Regions from separate parts of the Kitasatospora sp. NPDC004723 genome, predicted to be linked through region 1. Evidence: riboswitches for the same ligand, from Rfam matches in the RefSeq annotation. Region 1 holds a riboswitch; each other region holds the start of a gene.
The links. A riboswitch is a leader RNA that binds a small molecule or an ion and turns the genes downstream of it on or off. The one in region 1 is predicted to bind cyclic di-AMP.

Region 1 (4,800 bases):
CTCGGCGGCCTGGTCGAGGGTGCGGGCCCGGGAGAGGTAGCCCTCCGGATCGGTGGAGAGCATCAGCTGGACGGTACGGGTCATCCCGCCGCCGCGGTACTCGGCGCCGGCCACGGTGGCGAGGTCGCCGCGCAGCCGGTTGAGCTCGTCCTGGGCGACGGCGATCTGCTGCTGCAGCGTCCCGGTCTCGTACTGGAGCTTCTGCTGGGCCTCCTGGGCGGCGTTGAAGCGCTCCGAGGCCTGCTCGGCCTCGTCGTAGAGCTGCTCCACCTGGGCCTTGACGTCCTTGCGGTCGGCCGGGCCGTCCGGCGAGCCGGGCGCGGCCTGGGCGCAGCCGCCCGTCGCCACGCCGAGCGCGGTGGTGGCCGCCGCGGTGAACACCAGCGCCCGGGCGAGCGCGTGCGCACCTGACAGCGGGGAACGGCGGTGCACGGCCATGCGACGTCGGCTCCGATCCTGGGCCCGGCCCGCCGCCGCGCCGGGACGGGCGGCGGTCGAAGCGGGCGTCCGGTGGCAGACGTTAGCGAGTCCGGGCAACCGATTCCAAACCCCTCCGAACCCGAATATTCGGACACTAATCGGACGTCAGATCGGTTCGCGGACCGAGCGCCCCGTCGGGCCGGGGAAAGCCGCGGGCCCGGTCCCCCGCGCGGGGGACCGGGCCCGAGGAGCCTGCCGACCGTGGGTCAGAGGCGCACGATGGTGTTGACCGGCATGTTGGAGGCCGACTCGTAGCGGACCGACGCGCCCGGCTTCGGGGCGTGGATGACCTGGCCGCCGCCCACGTAGATGCCCACGTGGTGGCGGTCGCCGTAGAAGATCACCAGGTCGCCGGGCTGGGCCTTGGAGATGTCCGACCCGATCTGGGTACCGGCGGTCGCCTGCGCCTGCGAGGTGCGCGGCAGCGACACGCCCGCCTGGGCGTACGCCCAGCCGGTGAGGCCCGAGCAGTCGAAGGAGTTGGGGCCGGTGGCGCCGTAGACGTACGGCGAGCCGAGCTTGCTCTCGGCGGCGGCGATCGCGGCGGCGGCACGCGAGCCGTTGGCGGCGGGCGCGGCCGGCTTGGCGGCCTCGGCGGCCGGGGCCGACGCGGTCGAGGAGCTCGACGAGCCGGAGGAGCTCGATGAACCCGAGGACGGCGCGCTCAGGTTGCTGCGGTTGTTGTCCCGGGAGGCGCGCTCGGCGTCGGCCTTCTCCTTGGCGGCCTTGGCGGCCTCGGCCTTGGCGGCGTCCGCCTTCGCCTTCGCCTCGGCGGCGGCCTTCTCCTCGGCCGCGCGGATGGCCTGACGCTCCTGCTCGGTGAGCGTGTTGAGCAGGTCCTGGGCCTTCTGCAGCTTGCCCTGGACCTCCTCCTTGGAGGACTTCAGCTGCTGGGTGGTGGCCTCCAGCTCGCCGAGCTTGGCCTGGGTCTCGGTGCGGTCCTGGTCGAGCCTGCGCTGCTGCTCCTGGAGCTCCTTCAGCGCGCCGGACTGGGTGGAGCCGGCCTGGTTCAGGGCGTCGGCCTGGCTGAGGAAGTTGTCCGGGCTGGCGGAGAGCATCAGCTGGACGGTCTGCGAGATGCCGCCCGTGCGGTACTGCTCGCCGGCGATCTCGGAGAGACCACCCTGCGCCTCGATCACCGAGGCCTGCTGACGGGCCACCTTGTCCTGCAGCTCGGCGACCTGCTTCTGCAGCTCCTGCTGCTTGGCCTGGGCGCCGTTGTACTTCTCGGTGGCGACCTCGGCCTGCTCGTTGAGCTGGTCGACCTGCTCCTTGACCTGGTCCTTGGTCGGCGCCGGGTCGGCGTGGGCGCCGGACTGCGCGGAGAGGGCGACGGCAGCGGCGGCGACCCCGGTCAGGATCGAGACACGGGCGCGGCCGGCGGGCTTGGGACGACGATGGGACGCCACGAAGGCGGACTCCTTCTTCCTCATCCGCCTACCGGGTGAGCTGACGGGTTCGGGCGGAAGCGTGCCCTACGACGCCTCACCCGCCGCTCGCGCGGCCGGCCTGGCGCCGATTCACCCCGGAGGAACGTGGTTCCCCGGCTCCGCTCCACAGCGGGCCCCCCGACTGCTGGGTCCTCACTCGAACGGGCGACCCGAAGGCCCCGTCCCACTGCTTCGCGAACTCGGCGGCGAACCCCGCCGCCACCCAGGCTGGGTGATCGACTGTGCGTGGTTCGAGTCACGACCCTAGTAACAGATCCGTGATCCGTTCAAATCCTTGTCAGAAAAAAGCCGGAAGAATGCCCAAGTTCTTTTGTGAATATGACCGACCGTGACCAACCATCCACGTCCGGCTGATCATTTTCCGTCAGACGGTCGAACGGGTGGGCGAAACGCCAACGCCACCCCCGTGCGGAGGTGGCGCTGATCACAGGGGCCCTCGGCGGGCGCCCCGGGCGTGTCGTGCCGGTCCGTCAGACCCGGCGGATCGTGTTGATCTTCATGGCGTCGGCCTTCATCACCTTCACCACGTCACCGGTGTGCGGCGCGTGCACCACCATGCCGTTGCCGATGTACATGCCGACGTGGCTGCGGTCGTCGCGGTAGATGATCAGGTCGCCCGGCTGGGCCTCGGCCAGCGACGGCACCCGGGAGCCGTAGTTGCCCTGCGCCTGCGAGGTGCGCGGCAGCGAGACGCCGGCCTTCCCGTACGCCCAGACCATCAGGCCGGAGCAGTCGAAGGTGCTCGGGCCGGTGGCACCCCAGACGTACGGCGAGCCCTGCTTGCCCATCGCGTTGGAGACCGCGGCGCCGGCCATGCCGCTGGCCTGCGGCAGGCTGCCCAGGTCGGTGCGCTCGTTGCCGCGCGAGGCGCGGTCGGCCTGCTGCTGCGCCGTCTTCAGCGCGGCGCGGTCGGCGGCGCTCAGCGAGTTCAGCAGGTCCTGGGCTTCCTTGAGCTTCTTGTTGACCTCGGCCTTGGACTGGTTCAGGTCCTTGGTGGTGGTGTCCAGCGAGGCCAGGACGGCGGCGGCCTCGGTCTTCTGCTGGTCGAGCCGGCGCTGCTGGTCCTGCAGGCCCTTGAGCGCCTCGGCCTGGCTGGAGCTGGCCTGCTGCACGCTGGAGGCCTTGTCCAGGTAGCCGGACGGGTCCGAGGAGAGCATCAGCTGGACGGACGGGTCGATGCCGCCGGTGCGGTACTGCTCGCCCGCCACCTCGGACAGCCCGGCCTGAAGCTGGGTCATCTGCTCCTGGCCGCGGGCCACCTGGTCCTGCAGCTGGTCGGCCTGCTTGCGCAGCTGGTCGGCGCGCTCCTTGGCGCCGTTGTACCGCTCGGTGGCCTGCTCGGCCTCCTCCTGCAGCTGGTCGATCTGCGCCTTGACGTCGTCCTTCTTGGGCGACGGGCTGGGCGCGGCGTGGGCGGCGACCTGGGCGGAGAGAGCGACCGCGGTCGCAGCGGCAGCGGTGAGCACGGAGACCCGCGCGCGGCTCGGCTGCTTGGGACGGCGGTGGGAGGCCAAGGGACCGGCTCCTTCTTCCAATGGCCTCACCCGAACGGGTGAGAATCCGGAAAATAGGTTTGACGCCAGACCCTAGTGAAGATCCACGATTCGCGCCACTCCCCCGATCGCGTGAACCCGCGCCGCCGATCTGACTTCACAGAACTCGCACAACATTGCCATCAGGGCGCTGACCAGCCGTCATGCCGGCCTGCTCGCGCCCGGGGGCGGTTACGGCCGGGCCAGCCGGTTCAGCAGCAGGACCGATGCGACGGGGCGCGCGCCGGCCTTCCGCACGCCCTCCGCGACCTCCCGGTCGGTGGAGACCACCACCACCGGGCGCCCCTGCGGCTCCGCCCGGACCAGTCGGCGGATCAGCTCGTCCGCCGTCTCCCCGGTCCGGCTGAACCGCACCCGCACCCCGCGCGGCGGCGCCATGATCACCGGCACGTCCAGGTCCTGGCCGTCGAACACACAGGTGACCTCCGCCTGGGTGCGCTGCGCCAGCATCGCCAGCCCGCCCAGCAGCCGGATCCGCTGCTGCTCCAGCGGCAGCGTCGGATAGCCCGTCTTGGTCACGTTGTAGCCGTCCACCACCAGATGGACCTGCGGGATCGCCAGCAGCTGGTCCAGCAGCGCCGGATCGTCCTCGGCCAGGCCGCGCCGCGCCACGTCGTGCGGCGAGGCCGAGCCCGGCTCCACCGCCTCCACCAGGTCCGCCGGGCGGATCTGGGACACCGGCAGCGCCAGCTCCCGCTGGAGCCCCTGCGCCGACTGCAGCACGGTGTCCAGCAGCAGCCGCAGCCGCATGTCCTCGACGCCGCGCCCCTCACGGGCCGACCGGCGCCCCTGCTCGGCGGCGTTCTCCAGCTCCGTGACCCGGTGCCGCAGCCGGCGCGCCTCGCTCTCCGCCGTGTTCCGCTCGGCCGCCGCCTGCGCCCTGACCGCCTCCAGCTCGGCGGCCACCTTACGGGTCTCCGCCTGCGCCCTCCGGGTGTCGCTCTCCAGCGACCGCAGCCTGCGGCGCAGCGAATCCGCCTCCCGGCGGACGTCCTCCGACTCGGCCCGCTGGCGGTCCAGGTCGGCGCGCGCCGCCGAGCGCACCTCGGCCAGCTCGGCCTGCAGCTTCTCCACCAGCCGGGCCGCCTCGGCCGCCGCGCCCTCGGCACCCGCCCGCTCGGCCTCCTCGCCGGCCTCGGCGACCAGCCGGCTCCACCCCGCGGAGCGCACCAGGTAGGCGGCCGCCGCGACGTCCATCGGGTCCGCGGCGCCCGGCACGGTGCCCGACTCCAGGGCCCTGACCAGGTCCGGCTGGCCCAGTCGCAGCCGCTCCGCTATCCGCGACCGGAAGGCCGGCTCCGCCTCCAGCGCCGCCG
Region 2 (4,800 bases), on a different contig from region 1:
GGTACACCGCGCAGGAGGCCCAGGGGCTCGTCCACCACACGCTGTTCAGCGTGGAGGGCGGGCACGCGGCGGCCGGGGCGCTGCTCGACAAGGGCTGCACGGCGATCGTCTGCGGCAGCGACATGATGGCGCTCGGCGCGATCCGGGCGGTCCGGCAGCGGGGTCTGTCGGTGCCTCAGGACGTGTCGGTGGTCGGCTTCGACGACTCGCCGCTGATCGCCTTCACTGAGCCGCCGCTGACCACCGTGCGCCAGCCGGTGGAGGCGATGGCCACCGCGGCGGTGGACGCGCTGCTGGAGGAGGTCGGCGGGAACGCCGCGCAGCGCGGGGAGTTCATGTTCCAGCCGGAGCTGGTGATGCGCGGGTCGACCGGCGCCCGCGCGCGCTGAGCGGAGCCGGGAGGGGCCCGGGAGCGAGCTGCTCCCGGGCCCCTTCGGTGTGCCCGGGTCCTCGGGCGTTCCCGGGCTCAGCCCTCCTGGGCGTGGGGGCGCTCCTGGGACACCCGGTGGCCGTCGGCGGCGTCGCCGGTGCGGGCCTCGGTGCGCCGGCCCCGCTCCAGGTAGTCACGGAGGATCAGTTCGACGGCGTCCTGCGGGCTGCTGGTGCCGGACAGCATCATCACGTCGATCGCGAGATCGGCGTCGAGCGAGACGGTGACCTGGGCCATGGTGACTCCTTCTCGGGGGCAGGGCAGCAGCATGCCCGCTGCGGCCCCGTTCGGCCACGGCCGTGCGGCGCCCGGACCCGCCGCGGCACGTCCGGGCAGGCCGAAGCCCCCGGGGAGGAGCGGCAGGACTCTCCCCGGGGGCGTCGGTGTGACGGTGTGGCAGGTGTGGCAGGTGTGACGGTGTCGCGGGATCAGACCCGGCCGGCGAAGTCCGGGGCCCAGTTGGCGACGGTCTGGACGCGCACGCCCGAGCTCGGGTTGGCGGCCTCGACGTACCTGCCGTCGCCGATGTAGAGCGCGACGTGGTAGACGCCGGAGTCCTTGCCGTTGTTGGACCAGAACAGCAGGTCGCCCGGCTTGAGGGCGTCCAGCGAGACGTGGGTGGACGCGGCGGCCTGGTCGGCGGCGACGCGCGGGACGGAGATGCCCGCGGCGCGCAGCGCGGCCTGGGTGAGGCCGGAGCAGTCCCAGCCGCCGTTGCCGGTGCCGCCGTAGACGTAGGCCTGGCCGACCTTCGACTGGGCGAAGGCGACGGCGGCGGCCATGCTGCCGGTGGCGGTCGGGGCGGGGGCCGGGGTCTCGGCCTGCGCGGTGGGCTCGGTCGCGGGCGGGGTGGCCGGGGTCGGGGCCTGGCCCTGGGTGCCGCCCTGGTCGCGGTTGAACCAGTCGAAGCCCTGGCCGGTGGCGCGCTCGCCGAGGGTCAGGTGCTGGCCCGGGTAGATGGCGTGCGGGCCGTCGGTCAGGGTGGCGCGGTTGAGCTCGTACAGCCGCTGCCAGCCGCCCTGGACCTGGTGCCGGTCGGCGATGGTGGACAGCCAGTCGCCGGCGACCACGGTGTAGTCCTCGGCGGCCTGCTGACCGGCCTGCTGACGCCACTGCCGGTTCTGCGGGGCCGTGGCGGGCTTCTCGGCCGGCTTGGCGGCCGGGGCCGGGGTCTGGGCGGCCGGCTTGGTGGCGGCGGCGGAGGAGGTGTCCACCGCGGCCGGGGCGCCGCCCTTGGTCAGACCGGCCTGGACCGAGCAGACCGGCCAGGCGCCGGGGCCCTGCACGGCCAGGACCTTCTCGGCGATCGCGATCTGCTGGTCCTTGGTGGCCAGGTCGGCGCGCGCGGCGTAGCCGGTGCCGCCGAACGAGGCCCAGGTGGAGTTGGTGAACTGGAGGCCGCCGTAGAAGCCGTTGCCGGTGTTGATGCTCCAGTTGCCGCCGCTCTCGCACCGGGCGACCTTGTCCCAGGTGGCGACGGAGGCGGCCGAGGCGGTGCCGGCGGTCAGGCAGGGGATGGTGAGGCCGATGCCCGCGACGCCGAGGGTGGCGATCGCGCGACGGGTACGGCCGGACAGTCGGGTGCCGTTGGTGGGCAGCATGAAGACGCGGTCCTCTCCCACGCCTGCGAGGTGAGCTGTCGGATTCGGGCTGGAGTTGCCCGGCCGCGCTGTGGACGCGGCTTCACCCCTAGCCCCGGGCCGGTCCGTGGACCGGTCCTGGGCGAACTACCTGTGGTTCCCCCGCTCCTGCCGTGGTGCATTGCGCTGCCAGTGCGCCCGACGGCAGGACTCGGCGTCGCGGACGAACTGGGTCCGTGTGGCCACGAACGGGGAGCACGTTAAGCAGAGGCGCGTTCAAACCGCAAACATGTGTGACGCTCATCACGGTTTACGAAGGCCCGGCCGAATGGCTGTCCTTCATGATCAGAAATGACCGATTTCCCGCAATGCCGGTCGTGGCCCGTGCAACTGCCTATGCTTCAGAGCGTCGGCGGCACGCCGGCACGCCGCAGCCGTCCGGGGAGAGGGCTACGCACCGATGGGCATCGACGAGGAGCCGGATGCCTCCCGTTCGGCCGTTCGGCCGGCTGGAGCGCATCGCCGGGCAAAGCACCGCAGAGCGGACATCCCACCCGAACCATCCCGAACTCACCTGACCCGCCGGGCGTTACTGCGCTGGCTCGCCGTCGGCACCGCCTTCGCGGCGATCAGCGGGGAGGAGGTCCTGCGCCGCTCGCTGACCGGCGAGACCCGGCTCGTCACCCCGGCCGCCGTCATCGGGACGACCCCGACCGAGGCCGCCGGACCGATGGGCCCCGACGGCGGCCATGGCGGCGCCCCGCCGGACGGCACCGGCCCGCCGGGCAGCGGAGCCCCCGAACAGCCCGCCCCCGCGCCCACCGTGGACCAGGGCGGACGCCGCTGGTCCGACCGGGCCGGCTGGGGCGGCAACCCGCCCGGCCCGCGCAGCGCCGTACGGATCACCGACCGGGTGCTGCTCGACACCGACGCCGAGGTCGGCTCCCTGCTGGTCGAGCCCGGCGGCGCGCTCACCTTCGCCGCCGACCGCACCCTCACCCTCGCCGCCACCGGCAACGTCGAGGTCCGCGGCGCCCTCGCCCTCGCCCCCGACGGCGCCCACGTCCACACCCTGCGCTTCCCCGGCGTCGACGAGAAGCGCTTCCAGGGCGACGGCATGAAGGTGGTCGACACCGACGTCGGCCTCTGGGTCACCGGCGCCGGCTACCTGCGACTGGACGGCGCCGCCAAGACCGCCTGGGTCCGCGCCGAGGGCGAGCTCAGGGCCGGCGACACCGCCCTCGCCCTGGCCGCCCCGCCCGCCGGCTGGCTGCCCGGCGACGAACTCGCCGTCACCCCGACCGGCCCGCCCGACCAGGAGGACTTCGCCGACCGCTACGACCTCGTCACCATCCGGTCCGTCAGCGGAACCACCGTCACCCTGGACACCCCGCTCGAGCACCCCCACCCGAAGGTCGCCGCCGGAGGGGGCGTCACCGTCGGCGCCGAGGTGCTCAACCTGACCCGCAGCGTCCGGGTCGAGGGCACCGCGAAGGGCCGCAGCCACGTCCACCTCACCAGCTCCCGCCGCGCCGACGTCCGGCACACCGCGCTGCGCTGGGTCGGCCCGCGCGCCGGCACCAAGGAGACCTGGAAGGGCCCGGACGGCACCGCCCCGGTCACCGCGCCGGTGCTCGGCCGCTACGGCCTGCACTTCCACCGGCTCGGCGACGCCGCCCGCGGCACCGTCGTCGAGGGCGTGGTGGTCCGCGACGCCGGCAGCCACGCGTACGTCCCGCACGCCAGTCACGGCATCACCTTCCGCGGCTGCATCAGCCACGAGACCTGGGAGGACGCCTACTGGTGGGACGGGCCGCTGGACACCCGCACCCCCCAGCAGCCCTCCGACGACATCGTCTACGAGTCCTGCGTGGCCTCCCGCACCCTGCTCGAACCCAACCCCCGCGCCTACCGGCTGACCGGCTTCAACCTCGGCGCCGGCACCGGCGGCAAGGCGCTGGACTGCGTGGCGGTCGGTGTGCGGGGGGCCAACGGCGCCTCCGGCTTCGAGTGGCCGGAGAACAGCGAGGGCGTCTGGACCTTCCAGCGCTGCCTGGCCCACAACAACCTGCAGGACGGCATCTTCGTCTGGCTCAACGCCAAGCAGCACCATGTGGTCACCGAGTTCGCCGCCTACCACAACGGCGGCTGGGGCATCGAGCACGGCGCCTACCTCAACGACTTCGACTACACCGCGAGCGTGCTCTACGGCAACGCGGCCGGGGGAGTGGCCCTGCACGCGCTCGGCCGGGACAAGGGCACCGTCTTCGACGGGCTGCTGATCGACGCCGCCGGGCACAGCGACTTCGCGGTCTCCACCACCCGGCACGAACTCGCCGGCGAGTCCGTCACCTTCGGCCGCTGCCGCTTCACCGGCTACCGCCGGGCCGGGATCGCCTTCCGCGCCGGGGCCGACGGCAAGCCGGACGACCTGCTGGTACTGGACTGCGAGTTCGGAGGCAACGAACTGTGGCTGGACCCGGAGGCCGGGCCGCCCAAGAACATCCTGCTGCGCCGGGCCGGCTCCACCGAGGTGCTCCAGGTGCGCCGGGCCGGCGAGGAGGGCACCGCCCAGCCGCAGTGGAACGCCGCCGCGGCCGTGGTGCCCACCCTGGCCGGCCAGTCGCGGGCGGTGCAGCCGCCCGCGCTGCGACTGAAGGACGCCGCCGCGCCCACCACCCGGGTGGGCCGGTAGACGCCGGAGGGCCCGGAGCGGACGAACCGGATGCTGTTGGCTAATTCGGGCTCTGTTTCGCCCCGTCGACCTTGTGGTCGGCGGGGCGAAGTGCT
Region 3 (4,800 bases), on a different contig from region 1:
GGTCCGCCGCCGGTGAACAGCACCGCCAGCGCGACGGCGCCCAGCACGGCGATCTCCAGCACCAGCGCCACCCCGAGCACCCGGGCGGTCAGGTGCAGGTCGAACCAGGCCATCACCGCGATCACCAGCAGTCCCGCCGCCGCGTACCAGCCCCAGGGCAGTTCCACCCCCAGCTGCGCCGCGACCAGCCCGCGCAGCGCGTACGCGAAGAAGCCGATCACCGCCGCCTCGAAGACGATGTACGCGAGCACCGCCAGCAGCCCCGAGGCCATCCCGAGGACCCGGCCGAGCCCGTGCGAGATGTAGCCGTAGAACGCCCCGGCCGCGGTGATGTGGCGGGCCATCGCCACGTAGCCGACCGAGAAGACGGTGAGCACCAGGGTCGCGAAGACGTACGCGGCGGGCGCGCCGGCGCCGTTGCCCTGGCCGACGACGATCGGGAGGTTGCCGGTCATCGCGGTGATCGGCGCGGCCGTGGCGACCGCCATGAACACCACGCCCGCCAGGCCGACCGAGTCGGCCTTCAGCCGCTCCACCCCCGCGTCCCCGACCGTGTTCCCGACCGCGTCCCCGCGCTGGATGGCCATCCGGCCCCCTTCACCCGCCGTGCCCGTGCCGCCCGCCGGACCGGTCGGGCGGTGCCAACCCGACAGCATCGGGGCGCGGCGCACCGACCCGCAAAACAAGCCGACCCGGCGTCACCACCACCGGGTTGACGACCTGTTCGACCACCGGCTGCCGCGTTCGAGCGGAACCGGCCCGGCCGCGACCGCGTACGAAGGCGGCCGGCCCGGCTCGCGAGAGAGGTCTCGCGAGCCGGGCCGGCCGGACGGGCGTGTCCCGCGCCCGTCGGTCCGCTTGAGGTGCGGCGATCACCCGGTCGAGCGGTCACCCGACATGACCGTTCCGGGAGAGTCGTTTCGCCCCGCACCCAGCGGTGGTGGGTGTGATCCGACCCGAGGGTCAGATCGCGACGCCGTGCGCCCGCAGGTAGGCGATCGGGTTGATGTCCGAGCCGTACTCCGAGCCGGTGCGGATCTCGAAGTGCAGGTGCGGGCCGGTCACGTTGCCGGTGGCGCCGGAGAGGCCGATCTGCTGGCCGACGGTGACGGTCTGACCGATCTTCACGCCGATCGAGGACAGGTGCGCGTACTGGGCGTACTTGCCGTCGGCGAGCTTGATCTCGACCTCGTTGCCGTAGGCGCCGCCGTTGCCGGCCTTCACCACGGTGCCGTTGGCGACGGCGCGCAGCGGGGTGCCGGTGGAGGCGATGAAGTCGGCGCCGGTGTGGTGGCCGGAGGACCACATCGAGCCGGCCACGCCGTAGGCGGTGCCGAGCTTCGGGTTGGCCACCGGGGTGGTGTAGCCGGAGGTGGCGGCGACGACCGGGGTCGTGACCACCGGGGCGGTGAGCGGCTGGACGGCGGGCTTGCCGACCGGGACGGCCGGCGTGGTGGCCGGGGCGGCGGGCTTGGCGGCCGGAGCAGCGGGCTTGGCAGCCGGAGCGGTGTGCTTCGCGGCCGGAGCGGCCGACTTGGTGGCCGGGGCGGCGGGCGCGGCCGGCTTGGCGGCCGGAGCCGCCTTGCTGCCGAGCGCGAGCTTCTGGCCCGGGAAGATGAGGTTCGGGTTGGCGCCGACGACCGAGCGGTTGTGCTCGTACAGCGCCTGCCAGCCACCGTCGACGTGCTTCGCGGCGGCGATCTTCGACAGGGTGTCCCCGCCGACGACCTTGTAGCTCTCCTCGACCGGGGCGGCCGGGGCGCTCTGAGCAGCCGGAGCAGCGGCCGGGGCGGCCTGAGCAGCCGGAGCAGCGGCCGGGGCGGCCTGGGCGGCCGGAGCGGCGGGCTTCGCGGCCGGCACCTCGTGGGCCTGGGCGGTGACGGTGGTCACCAGCGGGAGGGCGAAGGCGGCACCGGTGACGGCGGTGGCGATGCCGATGCGAGCGGCGCGGGGCAGGGCGATACGACGAGCCTGTGCGGGCATGCGAAAGGTCCTCTCCGACGCCTGCGAGGTGAGCTGTCGGGTTCGGGCTGGAGTTGCCCGGCCGCCGATAAAGGCGGCTTCACCCCAAGCCGGACCGCGGGAAATACCGGTCCGGCGACTTACCTGTGGGTCCCCCGCTCCTGCCGTACAGAGTTCGTTGCGTACCACCGGGCAGCGGCAGGACTAGGCGTTCCACCCGGTGGCCACCCGGGCTGACGCCGGGCGGTCGCTGAACTAAAACTCATCCGTTCGGGTGAAGCAATGTCGATCTACGCGACCCGGGACCAAAGTCCGCATTGCCGTGACGCTCCGCTCGGAATGCATGCACAGTACGCACACAATCCATTGACGGTGCGCACGTGATCCGCAACCCTGCGCCCATATGAAAACCAGTACGTATGCGATCACTTACGGAGAGGCCACCACCCGACACACCCCCGGTGACCCTTGTCACGTGGGCCCCACGGGACGCACCATGGGCCGTGGCCACCTCCGAGGCCGGCACCCTGCGGTTGGGCACCGCGCAGGGTCGCTGGGTACTTCTGGCAACGGTGCTCGGCTCCAGCATGGCGATGCTCGACGGGACCGTCGTGAACGTCGCGCTGCCCCGGATCGGCGCCGATCTCGGCGCCCAACTCGACGCCCTGCAATGGACGCTCAACGCCTATCTGCTCACCCTGGCGGGCCTGATCCTGCTCGGCGGCGCGCTGGGCGACCGCTACGGACGGCGCCGGATCTTCCTGCTCGGCGTGGTCTGGTTCGCCGCCGCCTCCGCGGCCTGCGCCGCCGCGCCGAACATCCAGGTGCTGATCATCGCGCGCGCCGTGCAGGGAATCGGCGGCGCACTGCTCACCCCCGGCTCGCTGGCGATGCTCCAGGCGGTCTTCCACCCGGACGACCGCTCGGCGGCCGTCGGCCTCTGGTCGGGGTTCGGCGGGGTGTCGGCGGCGGTCGGCCCGCTGCTCGGCGGCTGGCTGGTGGACGGTCCCGGCTGGCGGTGGATCTTCCTGCTGAACCTGCCGCTGGCGGCGCTGGTGGTGGCGGTGTCCGCCCGGCACGTGCCGGAGAGCCGGGACGAGTCCGCGACCGGCCGCTTCGACGTACTCGGCGCGGCACTGGCCGCCCTGGCGCTGGGCGCCGTCACCTATGCGCTGACCGCCGCCGGGAAGGGGCTGTCCCCCGTGGTCTGGGTCACCGGGGCGGCGGGACTGCTGCTCGGATCCGCCTTCATCGCCGTCGAGCGCCGCACCCCGGAGCCGATGCTACCGCTCGGCCTGTTCTCCTCGCGGCTGTTCACCGCCGTGAACCTGGTCACCCTCGCCGTCTACGCGGCGTTCAGCGGCGTCTTCTTCCTGCTGGTGGTGCAGCTGCAGATCGTCTCCGGCTTCTCCCCGCTGGTCTCCGGGCTGGCCCTGGTGCCGATCACCGTCATCATGCTGGTGCTGTCCGCCCGGGCCGGCCGGCTGGGCAAACGGATCGGCCCCCGGCTGCCGCTCACCGTCGGCCCGATGCTCTGCGCGGTGGGCGTGCTGCTGATGCTGCGGATCGGCCCCGGCGCCTCGTACTGGACGGACGTGCTGCCCGCCGTCTCGGTGATGGGCTTCGGCATGGTGCTGCTGGTCGCACCGCTGACCGCCACCGTGCTGGCGGCGGTGGACGTGCGGCACGCGGGCATCGCCAGCGGCGTCAACAACGCCGCCGCCCGGGCGGCCGGCCTGCTGGCGGTCGCCGCGCTGCCCGCGCTGGCCGGCCTCAGCGGGGACGCCTACCGGGTGCCGCACGCGGTCGACTCCGCCTTCCGCACCGCGATGCTGATCTGTGCCGGGCTCCTGGTGGCCGGCGGGCTGACCGCGCTGGTCGCCGTCCACGGCAATGTGCTGGCCCCGGCGGACGAGCGCCCGGTGGCCGAACCGGACTGCCGCTACACCTGCCCCACCAACGGCCCGCCGCTCGACCCCGGGCACCCCGCCGCCGTCCCGGCCGAGCACGGCGAGGGCCCCGCCGCCTCCTCGGCGACGGGGCCCTGAGAAGAGAACCGACGATCCGTCAGAGGATGTCGCCCGGCGCGTACTTGGCGGCCTCCGGGTACGCGGCCGCGACGGCCTCGATCCGGCGGACGACCTCGGCGACCTGCGCGCCGGCCGCACCGGTGAAGGACAGCCGGTCGGCCAGCAGCGCGTCCAGCGCGGCCCGGTCCAGCGGGATCCGCTCGTCGTTCGCCAGCCGGTCCAGCAGCTCGTTCTCCCGGGCGCCGGCCCGCATCGCGAGCGCCGAGGCGACGGCGTGCTCCTTGATGACCTCGTGCCCGGTCTCCCGGCCGACGCCCGCGCGCACCGCACCCATCAGCACCTTGGTGGTGGCCAGGAACGGCAGGTAGCGGTCCAGCTCGGCCTCGACCACGGCCGGGAAGGCGCCGAACTCGTCGAGGACGGTCAGGAAGGTCTCCAGCAGGCCGTCGAAGGCGAAGAAGGCGTCCGGCAGCGCGACCCGGCGGACCACCGAGCAGGAGACGTCGCCCTCGTTCCACTGGTCGCCGGCCAGCTCGCCGGTCATCGACGCGTAGCCGCGCAGGATCACGGCCAGGCCGTTGACGCGCTCGCAGGAGCGGGTGTTCATCTTGTGCGGCATCGCCGAGGAGCCGACCTGGCCCTCCTTGAAGCCCTCGGTCACCAGCTCGTGGCCGGCCATCAGGCGGATGGTCTTGGCCAGGCTGGACGGCGCGGCGGCCAGCTGGACGAGGGCGGTCAGCACCTCGAAGTCCAGCGAGCGCGGGTAGACCTGGCCGACGCTGGTGAGCACGTTGTCGAAGCCGAGGTG
Region 4 (4,800 bases), on a different contig from region 1:
GGTCGGAGAGGGAGACGATCCGCTCGCCGTCCGGCCCGGCCACGCAGAACAGGTCGATCGGGCCCAGGTGCTTCTCGGCGGTGTCGACCAGCGCGGCGACGTCACTGGGGCGGCGGACGTCGCCGCAGACGCCGACGACCGGGCAGCCCGGCCGGTCGAGCTCGGTGGCGAGGTCCTCGGCGACCCCGGCCTGCTGGTCGGCGATCAGCACGCCGGCGGCGCCCGCCGCGGTGAAGCGGCGGGCGAGGTCCGCCCCCGACCCGCCGGCGAGGACGGTGATCACGACGACCGAACCGGTGACCCGCATGGCCTTGCTCCTCCCTGTGGGCGGCTCCGCACCGTCGCCCACGGACATCTTGCGGAGGATCGTAGGCAGGTCCTGACCCTCCGCAACAGGAATTACCCCTCAGGTGACCAGGCTCACGCCTGCCACGCGGAAGGGCTTCGCCCGGTGCCCCGAGAGCCCGTGTGCACGCCGTGCGGTCACCGGGACACGCCCGGGATACCGTCGACCCATGCCAGCTCAGCCCGCCTCCGCCCGTCCGCCCCTGTTCACCTGGGAGTTCGCCGCCGATCCGTACCCCGCGTACGCGTGGCTGCGCGAGCACGAGCCGGTGCACCGGACCACCCTGCCGAGCGGGGTCGAGGCGTGGCTGGTCACGCGGTACGCGGACGCCCGGCAGGCGCTCGCGGACAGCCGGCTCTCCAAGAACCCGGTGCACCACAGCGAGCAGGCCCACCGCACCGGCCGGGTCGGCATCCCGGGCGAGCGCCAGGCCGATCTGATGACGCACCTGCTGAACATCGACCCGCCGGACCACACCCGGCTGCGCCGGCTGGTGTCCAAGGCGTTCACGCCGCGCCGGGTGGCGGCCTTCGAGCCGCGGGTGCAGCAGCTGACCGACCGGCTGATCGACGGCTTCGCGGCGCGCGGCTCGGCCGACCTCATCCACGAGTTCGCCTTCCCGCTCCCCATCTACGCGATCTGCGACCTGCTCGGGGTGCCGGCCGAGGACCAGGACGACTTCCGGGACTGGGCCGGGATGATGATCCGTCACGGCGGCGGCCGGCGCGGCGGGGTGGGGCGCGCGGTGAAGCGGATGCGGGCGTACCTGGCCGAGCTGATCCACCGCAAGCGGGCCGACCTCGGCGACGACCTGATCTCGGGGCTGATCCGGGCCAGCGACCACGGCGAGCACCTGACCGAGAACGAGGCGGCGGCGATGGCCTTCATCCTCCTGTTCGCCGGTTTCGAGACGACGGTCAACCTGATCGGCAACGGCGTGTACGCGCTGCTGCGCAACCCGGGCCAGCGGGCCCTGCTCCAGGAGTCCGTCGGGCGTGGCGAGAGCGCGCTGCTGGAGACCGGGATCGAGGAACTCCTGCGCTACGACGGGCCGGTGGAGCTGGCCACCTGGCGGTTCGCGACCAGTCCGCTGACCATCGGCGGGGTGGCGATCCCGGTCGGCGACCCGGTGCTGGTGGTGCTCGCGGCGGCGGACCGGGACCCGGCGCGGTTCGCCCACGAGAACACCCTGGACCTGGCCCGCGCGGACAACCCGCACCTGGGTTTCGGGCACGGCATCCACTACTGCATCGGCGCGCCGCTGGCGCGGCTGGAGGGGCGGGCCGCGCTGGCCACCCTGCTGACCCGGCTGCCGGACCTGCGGCTGGCCGCCGACCCCGACGACCTGCGCTGGCGCGGCGGTCTGATCATGCGTGGACTCCGTGAGCTTCCGGTGGAATTCACGCCGGAGAAAGCGCAGCTCGGAGCGGTTCCGGAGGCCGGTTCGGGGAGCTGACGAACCGGCACAACCGGCTGATGGGGACTCTCCGTTGCCCACTTTCAGGGGGTCTGAACCATCCTCAATCCGGACATACCGCCTCGGTTGGTAGGCAATCAATCACATGACGTGATGTTGATGTGATATCTGCGATATGAGCTTGTGATTGCTCTGAAGATCTGTCTACTCTCCGTGGAGTTCGCAGCTGCGAGCCCCGTGCGCGGAACGCCGAGTCCTGCCCGCCGCACCACGGGAAACCGATCAGAACCCTGGGCAGGGGCGGGGGACCCAGGTTTTGCGCCGTCTCCCACGGCTAGGGGTGAAGCCGCCTCCGCGCGGCCGGGCCACCTCCCGGTCCGAACCCGACAGCTCACCTCGCAGGCGTGCGGAGAGGGACCTCTTCATGCTGTTCGTTGGAACCGGTCGTCACCGTCGCCGTACCCAGGCCGAGAAGGCCATCGCCGTCGCCGGTGTCGCCGGCGTCGGGCTGGCGATGCCCATCCTGAGCGCCACCGGCGCCTCCGCCGCCCCGGCCTCCACCTGGGACGCGGTCGCCCAGTGCGAGAGCGGCGGCAACTGGAGCATCAACACCGGCAACGGCTTCTACGGCGGCCTCCAGTTCACCTCCAGCACCTGGAAGGCGTACGGCGGCACCGCCTACGCGCCGCAGGCCAACCAGGCCTCGAAGGGGCAGCAGATCTCGGTCGCCGAGAAGGTCCTCGCCTCGCAGGGCCCGGGCGCCTGGCCGGTCTGCTCCCAGAAGGCGGGCCTGACCAAGGGCGGCGCCCCGGCGGCGGTCGACACCTCGACGGACGCCAAGCCGGCCGCCCCGAAGCCGCAGGCCCAGCAGCAGACCCCGAAGCCCGCCGCCCCGAAGCCGGCCGCCACGCCGCAGGCCCAGCCGCAGCAGCAGGCCGCCAAGCCGCAGGCCCGCCAGTACGCGCCGCAGAGCGCCCAGCAGACCCAGCAGGCCCCGCAGCAGACCCAGCAGCAGGCCCCGCAGGCGCCGGCCTTCTCCGGCAAGGCCGGCTGGGACGCCGACGCCAAGGTGTACTGGTACCAGAACAACGGCGCCTGGTACTGGACCAGCCACCAGAGCGTCTACCAGCAGTACGCCGGCCAGCCGGCCGCCCAGCCCGTCCAGAGCGCCCCCGCCGCGCAGCAGCAGCAGTCGGCCGGCCAGGGCTACACCGTCCGGTCCGGCGACACGCTCGCCGGGATCGCCACCACCCAGGGCGTCTCCGGCGGCTGGCAGGCGCTGTACGACGGCAACCGCGGCACCGTCGGCGGCGACCCGAACCTGATCGTCCCGGGCCAGGTCCTGACCCTCGGCTGACGGCCGGTCCGATCCCGCGGACGGACGGAGGGGGCCGATCGGTCCCCTTCGTCCGCATCCGGGCCCCGCAGGTCGGGCAACCAGGTGAACTACCGGTGGGTAGCACGGCCACACGCTGAGACGGAACCGAGGTCGACGTGGCCCGGACAGCCCGTGCGGTTAGGCTCTGGTCGTAACGACTCCGCAATCGTCCGGCCGACTGCACCCCACCGTCAGCCGAACCTGCTTCCGCTAGGAGATGCCTCGTGCCGTCCATCGATGTCGTCGTCGCTCGTGAGATTCTCGACTCGCGCGGCAACCCCACGGTCGAGGTCGAGGTCGGCCTCGACGACGGCAGCACCGGCCGTGCCGCCGTCCCGTCGGGTGCTTCCACCGGTGCCTTCGAGGCGCTGGAGCTCCGCGACGGTGACAAGAACCGCTACTTCGGCAAGGGCGTGGAGAAGGCCGTCCTGGCCGTCATCGAGCAGATCGGCCCCGAGCTGGTCGGCTACGACGCCACCGAGCAGCGCCTGATCGACCAGGCCATGCTCGACCTGGACGCCACCCCGGACAAGTCCTCGCTCGGCGCCAACGCCATCCTGGGCGTCTCGCTGGCCGTCGCGCACGCCGCCTCCGAGGCCAGCGACCTGCCGCTGTTCCGCTACCTGGGCGGCCCGAACGCGCACGTCCTGCCGGTCCCGATGATGAACATCCTCAACGGCGGCTCGCACGCGGACTCCAACGTCGACATCCAGGAGTTCATGATCGCCCCGATCGGCGCGGAGTCCTTCTCCGAGGCCGTCCGCTGGGGCGTCGAGGTCTACCACACCCTCAAGGGCGTGCTGAAGGAGCGCGGTCTGTCGACCGGCCTGGGCGACGAGGGCGGCTTCGCCCCGAACCTGGACTCCAACCGCGAGGCCCTGGACCTCATCGTCGAGGCCATCCAGAAGGCCGGCTACGTGCCGGGCAAGGACGTCGCGCTGGCCCTGGACGTCGCCTCCTCCGAGTTCTACGAGGACGGCGCCTACCAGTTCGAGGGCAAGGGGCTCTCCTCCGCCGAGCTCATCGAGTACTACGCCGGCCTGGTCGCCGCCTACCCGCTGGTCTCCATTGAGGACCCGCTGGACGAGTCGGACTGGGACGGCTGGAAGGCCATGACCGAGAAGCTGGGCGACAAGGTCCAGCTGGTCGGCGACGACCTGTTCGTCACCAACCCGGCCCGTCTGGCCCGCGGCATCGAGACCGGCACCGCCAACGCGCTGCTGGTGAAGGTCAACCAGATCGGCTCGCTGACCGAGACCCTGGACGCCGTCGAGCTGGCCCAGCGCAACGGCTACCGCTGCATGATGTCGCACCGCTCCGGCGAGACCGAGGACGTCACCATCGCCGACCTGGCCGTCGCCACCAACTGCGGCCAGATCAAGACCGGCGCCCCGGCCCGCTCCGAGCGCGTCGCCAAGTACAACCAGCTGCTGCGCATCGAGGAGATCCTCGACGACGCCGCCGAGTACGCCGGCCGCGGCGCGTTCCCGCGGTTCAAGCACGAGGGCTGAGCCCGACCTGCGGCGCCCGGCCGGTATCGCCGGGACGCCAGGTAGCGCACGCCTGACCGGTGCCCCGCCGTTCACCCCGTAGGGTGGACGGCGGGGCACCGTCGCGACCAGGAGGGGACACCGCAGATGGCAGGCTGGAGGATCCCGG

Region 2: linked by a shared signal. The riboswitch ahead of ABZW10_RS34595 (transglycosylase family protein) and the one ahead of ABZW10_RS08640 (NlpC/P60 family protein) in region 1 are both predicted to bind cyclic di-AMP.
Region 3: linked by a shared signal. The riboswitch ahead of ABZW10_RS23215 (LysM peptidoglycan-binding domain-containing M23 family metallopeptidase) and the one ahead of ABZW10_RS08640 (NlpC/P60 family protein) in region 1 are both predicted to bind cyclic di-AMP.
Region 4: linked by a shared signal. The riboswitch ahead of ABZW10_RS37220 (transglycosylase family protein) and the one ahead of ABZW10_RS08640 (NlpC/P60 family protein) in region 1 are both predicted to bind cyclic di-AMP.

The regions. Positions count from the first base shown of each region.
Region 1 is NZ_JBEXJT010000005.1:144,636-149,435, forward strand. Features, by position in the region: gene ABZW10_RS08635 (NlpC/P60 family protein) at 1-438, opposite strand, end outside; gene ABZW10_RS08640 (NlpC/P60 family protein) at 687-1,889, opposite strand; cyclic di-AMP (ydaO/yuaA leader) riboswitch at 1,900-2,056, opposite strand; gene ABZW10_RS08645 (NlpC/P60 family protein) at 2,402-3,445, opposite strand; gene ABZW10_RS08650 (NYN domain-containing protein) at 3,656-4,800, opposite strand, start outside.
Region 2 is NZ_JBEXJT010000058.1:41,291-46,090, forward strand. Features, by position in the region: gene ABZW10_RS34585 (LacI family DNA-binding transcriptional regulator) at 1-389, shown strand, start outside; gene ABZW10_RS34590 (hypothetical protein) at 467-667, opposite strand; gene ABZW10_RS34595 (transglycosylase family protein) at 859-2,052, opposite strand; cyclic di-AMP (ydaO/yuaA leader) riboswitch at 2,039-2,165, opposite strand; gene ABZW10_RS34600 (hypothetical protein) at 2,471-4,705, shown strand.
Region 3 is NZ_JBEXJT010000025.1:77,943-82,742, forward strand. Features, by position in the region: gene ABZW10_RS23210 (APC family permease) at 1-587, opposite strand, end outside; gene ABZW10_RS23215 (LysM peptidoglycan-binding domain-containing M23 family metallopeptidase) at 964-1,983, opposite strand; cyclic di-AMP (ydaO/yuaA leader) riboswitch at 1,987-2,153, opposite strand; gene ABZW10_RS23220 (MFS transporter) at 2,382-4,010, shown strand; gene purB (adenylosuccinate lyase) at 4,030-4,800, opposite strand, start outside.
Region 4 is NZ_JBEXJT010000073.1:7,233-12,032, reverse strand. Features, by position in the region: gene ABZW10_RS37230 (SDR family NAD(P)-dependent oxidoreductase) at 1-307, opposite strand, end outside; gene ABZW10_RS37225 (cytochrome P450) at 516-1,802, shown strand; cyclic di-AMP (ydaO/yuaA leader) riboswitch at 2,039-2,182, shown strand; gene ABZW10_RS37220 (transglycosylase family protein) at 2,188-3,120, shown strand; gene eno (phosphopyruvate hydratase) at 3,366-4,652, shown strand.